One region of the Salinivibrio sp. AR647 genome, then DNA from elsewhere that is predicted to be linked to it. Evidence: riboswitches for the same ligand, from Rfam matches in the RefSeq annotation. Region 1 holds a riboswitch; the other holds the start of a gene.
What was found. Region 1 has a riboswitch for lysine ahead of BZG76_RS03580 (Na+/H+ antiporter NhaC family protein). Riboswitches for the same ligand answer to the same signal wherever they lie in the genome.
Positions count from the first base shown of each region.

Region 2: it holds a riboswitch for lysine, as region 1 does, so the genes downstream of both, lysC (lysine-sensitive aspartokinase 3) here and BZG76_RS03580 (Na+/H+ antiporter NhaC family protein) in region 1, are expected to answer to the same signal.

Region 1 covers NZ_MUFE01000002.1:222,997-227,211, forward strand. The annotation lists gene BZG76_RS03570 (lytic murein transglycosylase) at 1-688, shown strand, start outside; gene BZG76_RS03575 (H-NS family histone-like protein) at 747-1,172, opposite strand; lysine riboswitch at 1,454-1,635, shown strand; gene BZG76_RS03580 (Na+/H+ antiporter NhaC family protein) at 1,724-3,307, shown strand; gene BZG76_RS03585 (thymidine kinase) at 3,418-3,999, shown strand; gene cspD (cold shock domain-containing protein CspD) at 4,087-4,215, opposite strand, start outside.
Region 2 covers NZ_MUFE01000001.1:360,686-364,900, reverse strand. The annotation lists gene metH (methionine synthase) at 1-115, shown strand, start outside; gene lysC (lysine-sensitive aspartokinase 3) at 154-1,530, opposite strand; lysine riboswitch at 1,630-1,817, opposite strand; gene BZG76_RS01675 (pyridoxal-phosphate-dependent aminotransferase family protein) at 2,015-3,148, shown strand; gene BZG76_RS01670 (Wzy polymerase domain-containing protein) at 3,145-4,215, opposite strand, start outside.

The DNA of each region.
Region 1 (4,215 bases):
GCATTATGACGCATTAAAAAAAGTGGGTGAACAATACCAGGTGCAACCACGTTTTATTGTTGCCCTGTGGGGCGTTGAAAGTAACTTTGGTAAGCTCCAAGGCAGTTATAATGTGATTGAGGCATTGTCGACATTGGCATTTGATGGCCGTCGAGAAGCTTTTTTCCGTAAAGAAACCATGGCAGCACTGACAATATTACAGCAAGGTCATATTGCCCCCGAAGACATGAAAGGATCATGGGCGGGAGCAATGGGGCAATCTCAGTTTATGCCCAGTTCGTTTATTAATTATGCTGTGGATGGCAACCAAGATGGTAAAAAGGATATTTGGCAAACGGAGGCCGATGTTTTTGCATCGGCAGCGAATTATCTGAAACAAGCTGGTTGGGATGATACCTACACATGGGGTCGGCAAGTTCAAGTTCCAGAACAGCTTGATCGGTCTCTACTCGGTACCGGAGCAGACAAGGGCTTATTGTTAAGTGACTGGCAGACGAAAGGCGTAAGACGCATGAACGGCCAAGCGTTACCCAAGGTCGACATCAAAGCATGGCTCATTCAGCCTGATGATGAAAAGGGGAGAGCGTATTTGGTCTACAATAATTATCAAAGCTTATTGAAGTGGAACCGCTCGCATTACTTTGCTCTGGCGGTTAGTCATTTAGCCGATAGAATTAAATTTGATTGATACCCTATAACAAAAAAAGAGGCCTTGGCCTCTTTTTTCTTTTTCCTTGGTAAAAAGTTTATGCTTCTTGACCAGGGATGAGGAAATCGTCGAGTGTTGCAGAACCACTTTCCGTCGCTTCGCGAATAACCTTAGGCATACGGCCTTGACCTGTCCATGTTTTATGTGAACCGTCATTATCAGTATATTGGTATTTAGCTGGACGTGCTGCGCGCTTTCCTGGTGTTTTCGCTTTAGTGCTGCCACCTAATAGCTTCATGAGCTCTTCTGGCTCAATGCCATCGGCCACTAACATTTCGCGGTATTTCTCTAGCTTTTCTAAACGCTCTTGTTCTTTTGCTTCTTCTTCGCGATCAATTTCTTTACGCTCTTCAACCACAGTATGTAGTTTCTCTAACGCTTCGTTTAGTTGCTCGGTTGACATCTCTTTGGCAAGAGCGCGTAAGCTACGCAGGTTGAGTAACGCTTTCATTGCATCAGACATTATTGGTTCCTGTTTAATTTATTTGTTAATAGAAGGATGATAGCAGTATAAATGAAATATACAATATTACATATATTAATACGCCACATTGTTCATTATTTGCAAGTTATTCGCAATCCTAGCGTATAGTTTTAGTGGCGTTTTGATTCTTGTGTCTAAAAAAATAGAATGCGCGTCGTTTATCATTGGCATGGAAAAGGAATAGAACGCCTGACAACGAGCCGATGATTTTTCAAACATAAACAGTTGCGATAGTGAGCACGATGTGTAGAATGCACTTCGCTTAACGTAGAGGTGCGTTGTTTATGAGTCATGCGCAAGAGGGTGATACCGATGAGGGCGCATAAAAGGAAACAATGCCGAAGCCAATCAGATCATCACACCGATTGAGCTGGGGCTGTTACCGAATAGGAGCAGCACTGCCATAGTACTTAGAAACACACTATGGAGCGCTACTGTATGTAGGAGGCAAGTTGTTTGCCGTGTAATACCACGCCTTACCGTCTTCGTTTCTGCAGTAGATCTCCAACCACCTGGTTGATATTGAGATCATGAACTTAACAGACTTTTCTTCATCCGCTTTATCACTGCTTCCTCCGTTGCTGGCCTTGGGTCTTGCGATTGCAACTCGACGTGTCTTATTGTCGTTGGGTATGGGGATAATCCTTGGCACCGTATTACTGACGGATTTTTCACTTGTGCCCGCTAGTCAGTATTTACTGGACGTGATCACTGGCTTATTTATCGCTGATGGCGGTTTAAACAGCTGGAACTTGAGTATCCTCGCCTTTTTAATATTATTGGGCATGATTACCGCGTTATTATCCTTATCGGGGGGGACGCGCGCGTTTGCGAATTGGGCACAAAGCCGGATTAAGAGTAAACGTGGTGCGAAGTTACTGGCTGCTTTTCTTGGGGTATTCATCTTTGTTGATGATTACTTTAATAGCTTAGCGGTAGGGGCCGTTTCTCGCCCAGTCACGGATCGTTTTCATGTTTCACGGGCAAAACTTGCCTATATTCTCGACTCGACAGCGGCGCCTATGTGTGTGATTACACCGGCCTCCAGCTGGGGAGCCTATATCATTACCGTTATTGGCTCTATCTTGGTTGCGCATGGTGTTACCGATTACACCGCACTGGGTGCGTTTGTCATCATGATTCCGATGAACTTTTATGCCATTTTTGCGCTGCTGTTAGTGTTTGCCGTGGTCTGGTTTCAGCTTGATATTGGCCCCATGCGCCAATTTGAATACCAAGCAAAAAAAGGCAGCCGATTAGGTGATGAAAGCGAACATTGTGCTGATATTTGCGATGATTTAGGCATCGAAGAAAGTGAAAATGGCAGTGTAGCGGATCTGGTGGCTCCGATAGTCGTGCTAGTGATCGCCACGATTAGCGCCATGCTTTACACCGGTGCGCAATCTTTAGCCGCTGATCATCATGCATTCTCTATCCTGGGAGCGTTTGAGAATACCGACGTCGGCATGTCATTACTGTGGGGCGGACTGGCCGGCCTGTTTGTTGCGCTAGTGATGACGGTTAAACAAGGCATTGCTAAGCCCGATATTGCGAAGACGTTATGGGTCGGCGCTAAATCAATGTTTGGTGCGATTCTTATATTGCTATTTGCTTGGTCGATTGGCCATATCATTGGTGATTTACAAACGGGTAAATATTTATCCTCGTTAGTACAAGGTAACCTACCTGCTCAATTGTTACCTGTGGTTTTATTTTTATTGGCGGCAGTGATGGCATTCGCCACGGGCACGTCGTGGGGCACATTTGGTATTATGCTCCCGATTGCGGGGGATCTTGCGGCAGCGACGGATATTGCGCTGATGTTGCCGATGCTGTCTGCGGTATTAGCCGGTGCTGTATTTGGCGATCATTGTTCTCCTATCTCAGATACCACTATTTTATCCTCAACAGGGGCGCGCTGTGGGCATATTGACCACGTCGCCACGCAGCTACCTTATGCAATCGGGGGCGCAGTCGTTGCGACATTTGGCTTCTTAGTGCTTGGCTTTACCGCCTCTTTGTTATGGTCATTAGCCGCGTCGACGCTGGCGTTCATTCTTTTGTGCTCGGGGTTACTTTGGCTTAAAAAGCGGCCCTGTCAATTGAAAGGATAGTCCTTCAAGCCCCGCATAAACGGGGCTTTTCTTTTTCTGCGGGTTCGGTAGCATGCCGGTGTATTGAATGATGTTGGCCCTGAAGTAGGGCGTTACGTGTAGAGACAGTTATGGCCCAGTTATATTTTTACTATTCGGCAATGAATGCCGGTAAATCGACCACCTTGTTGCAATCTGCGTTCAATTATCAAGAGCGTGGGATGCAGCCTTTACTGTTCACCGCCGCGATCGATAATCGCTACGGGCAAGGTAAAATAAGTTCACGTATAGGCCTGGACGCGGATGCACATCTGTATGACAACCAAACGTCGTTGTTTGAGCATGTGGCGGCCATTTTATCTCAGGACAAAGTCGACTGTTTGTTAATTGACGAGAGCCAGTTTTTAACCAAGCAGCAAGTACTGGAACTGACCGATGTCGTGGATAAATTGCGGATCCCTGTCCTATGTTATGGTTTGCGTACCGATTTTCGTGGTGAATTGTTTGAAGGGTCACAGTACTTACTCGCGTGGGCTGACAAATTGGTGGAGCTTAAAACTGTGTGTCATTGTGGGCGTAAAGCCAGTCGTGTCATTCGGCAAGACACTGAAGGCAACGCGATTGCAGATGGCGATCAGGTTGTGATTGGGGGCAATGAACGTTATGTGTCTGTTTGTCGTCGCCACTACAAGCAGATGCTCGGACTGCTCTGAGCAATGGAACCTGTGTGACACACTGAAAAGACAAAAAAGGCGAGCAACAGCTCGCCTTTTCTTCAATTTGGCCGATCGGGGTCAGTGCTATTTCACTGCCTCTTGATCGACTGGCACAATTTGGCTGGCATGGTAGCCTTTGGGTCCTTCCTCGACTTCGTAGCTGACGGTTTGCCCCGCTTTTAATGTCTTATATCCATCCATTTGAATCGTAGA
Region 2 (4,215 bases), on a different contig from region 1:
ACGCTACTTTGCGGTGGCTAAGATTCAAGATGATCAACGTGACAGTTATGCGGCGCGCAAAGAGTGGAGCAGCAAAGACGCGGAAAAATGGCTCGGGCCAAACTTAAACGCCTAATGAAAAAAGACCAGCACATCACATGTGCTGGCCTTTTTTTACTCAAATAAGTCAGCGTGTAACCGCTGTACGACATGGGTCGCGTCGTGATCGTCGACCACCACACAGACATTGTGATTGCTGGCACCATAGCAAATCATGCGCAGTTTATATTGAGCAAGCGCACTAAATACCGGCGCTGTCGCGCCCGGTGTGTGATTCATCTCGTTACCGATCAGCGCAACAACCGCTAGATTCGCACAGATCTCTACCTGACATAACTGCGTGAGCTCGGCGATGGCAGCCTCCGGCAGCTGCGGTGCGTCACCCTGGGTATGGGTTTGATCCAGCGTCAGAGAGACACTGACCTCCGAGGTCGTGATTAAATCAACTGAGATTTCAAAGCGCGCCAAGATCTCAAACACCTTGGCCAAAAAACCACAAGCATGAAACATGTTTAAGCTGGTCAGTGTCACCATGGTCTGGTTGCGCCTGAGGGCCACGGCACGAAAGAGCGGCGCTGAGTGCGCTTGCTCACGGATCCAGGTACCGCCTTGTTCGGGGGCTCTCGCCGCGCCGACAAATACCGGGATATGCTGGCGTACCGCGGGCACTAACGTCGATGGATGGAGGATCTTGGCACCAAAGGTAGCCATTTCCGAGGCTTCGCTAAAGCTAATTTCACTAATCGGACGAGCACGATCAGTCACTCGTGGATCGGTGGTATAAATCCCGGGGACATCGGTCCAGATGGCCAAACTTTCTGCTCCGATCGCCTCGGCGAATAGCGCGGCACTGTAGTCACTGCCGCCACGGCCTAAGGTGGTGGTATGCCCGTTCGCATCAGCACCGATAAACCCTTGCGTGACCACTAAGTGCGTCGCTAAGCGGGGGAGTAATTGGTTCTGGCACTGAATCTTGGTTTGTTGTCGATCCGGTTGGGCACAGCCGAAGTGACTATCGGTGCGCAATAACGCTCGCGCATCGGCCCTCACCGTGGCCATGCCTCGGCTATTGAGCAAGTGAGTAAAAATATAGGTTGAGATGAGCTCACCACAAGCGACCAACGCATCCGTTAACGCTGTACTGGGAGCAGATGCTGCGGTATTTGCATAGTCGGCAATCGTTTGGTGCCAGTCATCGACTGCTGTTTGCGTGTCCTGGCAAGCGGGAAGCGCGTTTAATATCACTTGGTGGATAGCGGTGATGGCAACCAGTTTGTCTTGACGGACTTGTGGGTCGTTGATCCCTTGTGCCAGTGCAACCAAGTGATTGGTGACGCCTGCGCACGCACTGATCACCACAAAGCGGGTATGTGGGTTTTGCTCGATAACATCAGCGCTTTGTTGCATGGCATCGATAGTGCCAACGCTCGTCCCGCCAAACTTAGCGACTGAAATCGGTGGTAATGGGTTCACGTCCTTTTCCCCTCTCATCATACAAATGGGTCTAATTCATTATGGGGAACATCAGAAGTCACATCGTGACCGCGGTAGGGACCGCAAAAAAGAAGGAAGAGCAAACGGCAGGCATGGACTGCCAGAAGCGCTCCACCTGTCTTCCTGTAGGGATGACAAGTGACAGCCTGAAGGATTCAGCCTCCTAGGCCGGCAGCGTTTCGCCCCCAAGCTTACGCCACCTCGGCATTGTCTCCCCTGATTATCATACCTTGGAGTGGGGCTCCGCATGATAACTGCCTGAGAAATGCACCTCTTCTGCATGTTCAGTCCCGGGTTGGTTATCCCGTGAACAGCATTTACATTACGGGCGAGATGACAGGGTGTCAACAGCCTTTTGGTCACGATCAGTGCCTTGGCAAAATTGTCCAGCGATCACACAGTTCACATGCCAGGCAATAGGGATATGGCGAAAAAATATGCTATAACGGTCATCTGTGTGTACCAACAACAAGGAAAGGTTATGGCACGTTCAATTTCCGAGATTCAATCTTTTCAGCCCGTGGCTCGCACGTTAATGGGCCCGGGCCCCTCTGATATTTATCCTGCAGTGCTACAGGCACTCAGCCGTCCGACTGTCGGACACCTTGACCCTTTGTTTATCGCGATGATGGATGAAGTCAAACAACTGCTTCAATATGCGTTTCAAACCGACAACCCTTTTACCCTGGCGATTTCGGCGCCAGGCAGTGCCGGGATGGAAGCTTGCTTTGTCAACTTAGTTGAACCGGGTGAAAAAGTGATTGTCTGTCGCAATGGTGTGTTTGGCGATCGTATGCGGGAAAATGTCGAGCGTTGCGGCGCAACAGCAGTGATGGTCGACGATGCCTGGGGTGCCCCTGTTAGTCCAGAAAACGTTGAGGCTGCGTTGAAAGCCCATCCGGATGCCAGCACGCTTGCGTTTGTCCATGCTGAAACCTCAACCGGCGCTTGTTCGGATGCGCAAACACTGGCGAGATTGGCGCGGGAGCACGGTTGCTTAACCATTGTCGACGCCGTGACTTCACTCGGTGGCGTGCCATTGAAAGTCGATGAGTGGCAGCTCGATGCCGTGTATTCCGGTAGCCAAAAATGTTTGTCATGTGTCCCTGGCTTATCGCCTGTCACCTTCTCACCGCGTGCTGTGGCTAAAATGCAATCGCGAACCCACAAGGTACAAAGTTGGTTTCTCGATCAAAGCCTGGTGCTTGGTTATTGGAGCGGAGAAGGGAAACGCAGCTATCACCATACCGCGCCGGTCAATAGTTTGTATGCCTTGCATGAGTCGTTATTGCGGCTCTATCAAGAAGGGCTTGAGCATGCATGGCAACGTCATCAAGACATGCATCAACACCTCAAAGCAGGGCTGGATGAGCTCGGTATCACTTTTGTGGTTGATCAGCCTTACCGTTTGCCGCAGCTTAACGCGGTCACTATTCCGGATGGCGTGGACGATGCGGCAGTACGTCAGCACCTGCTCACGACCTATAACCTCGAAATTGGTGCCGGCTTAGGCGATCTCGCCGGTAAAGCGTGGCGCATTGGCTTAATGGGCTACGGGGCACGGCATGAGAATGTGGCGCTGTGTCTGAAAGCGTTAGAAAACGCGTTACGTTAAGGCGTTAAGGTATCGGGCAAGGTATGGCGAGTGGTCCATACTTTGCTTGCTTGCGGGTATAAATAGCGCGCTTCTTGTTGAATATCGCGTGCGCGTTGATGATCACCAATTTGTAACGCAACCTGATACGCATGCTGATAGCCCGAAAAGCGTGGGCGTTGCGCGACTTGACGCAGTAAATCATCCAAATGCTGGTGGCGTGCTACGTCAGATAAGTGCGCCAAATTCGCTTGAAAGTGACGGTCTTGTTGCGCGCGGTGCAGTTTTTGCTGCCACCATGGGTGTTGCTGATACAAGGTAAAACGCTGCGAACTTAATAAGGAATCACGCAGATAGCGATTGGCGAGGTAAACGGATGACAAGCTCAGTAAGGTGACGAGCACCAGCGCCATGATCACACTACGGCTCGCGACACGCTGACTATAACGGTGTGAAAACACGGGATAACGACGATATCGACTGGTTAAGTTGTCTAACCAATACAACCAAATCAATAACAATACCCCGTTAAACCACTGTGTGCCACTGGCTGGATAAATCATCAGGCCGGTCAGTGGTGGCAATACTAAGGCGATCAATATTCTACGTGTTCCTGACGGTGCACGTAGAATACGAAGTGTTAGCGCGGCTAACACCACAAGATAGCCGCAGGCGACAACGAGCCCCCCTTCAAGGAGCCACAGGATTAAAGCACTGGGTAAGGTCACCGGGCCGGAATGATTCGGTTGTGAGGCAGACAGTAATAGCAACGTTGACTGACCATTGCCCATGCCCACTCCAAAAAATGGCGTCATTTGCCATTGCTGCCACGCCAGCATCAGTGCGCGCTGATCGTCGGCGGTGAGCCAGTGCCAGTTGTCTTGACCACTGAGACCAAATACCGCCAAAAATGCCCCTGCCGAGATAGCGATCATCCACATACGATGCTGGCGTCGCGAGGCAAAGCGGGCTAAATACACTTGTTGTAAGCCAATCGCACACAGGGCGAATAGCAACAGTAAGGGTTGCTCTTGCATCGCCAATATCGGAATCAACACGAGCGGTGTTAACGCGAGTAAGCCTTGGCT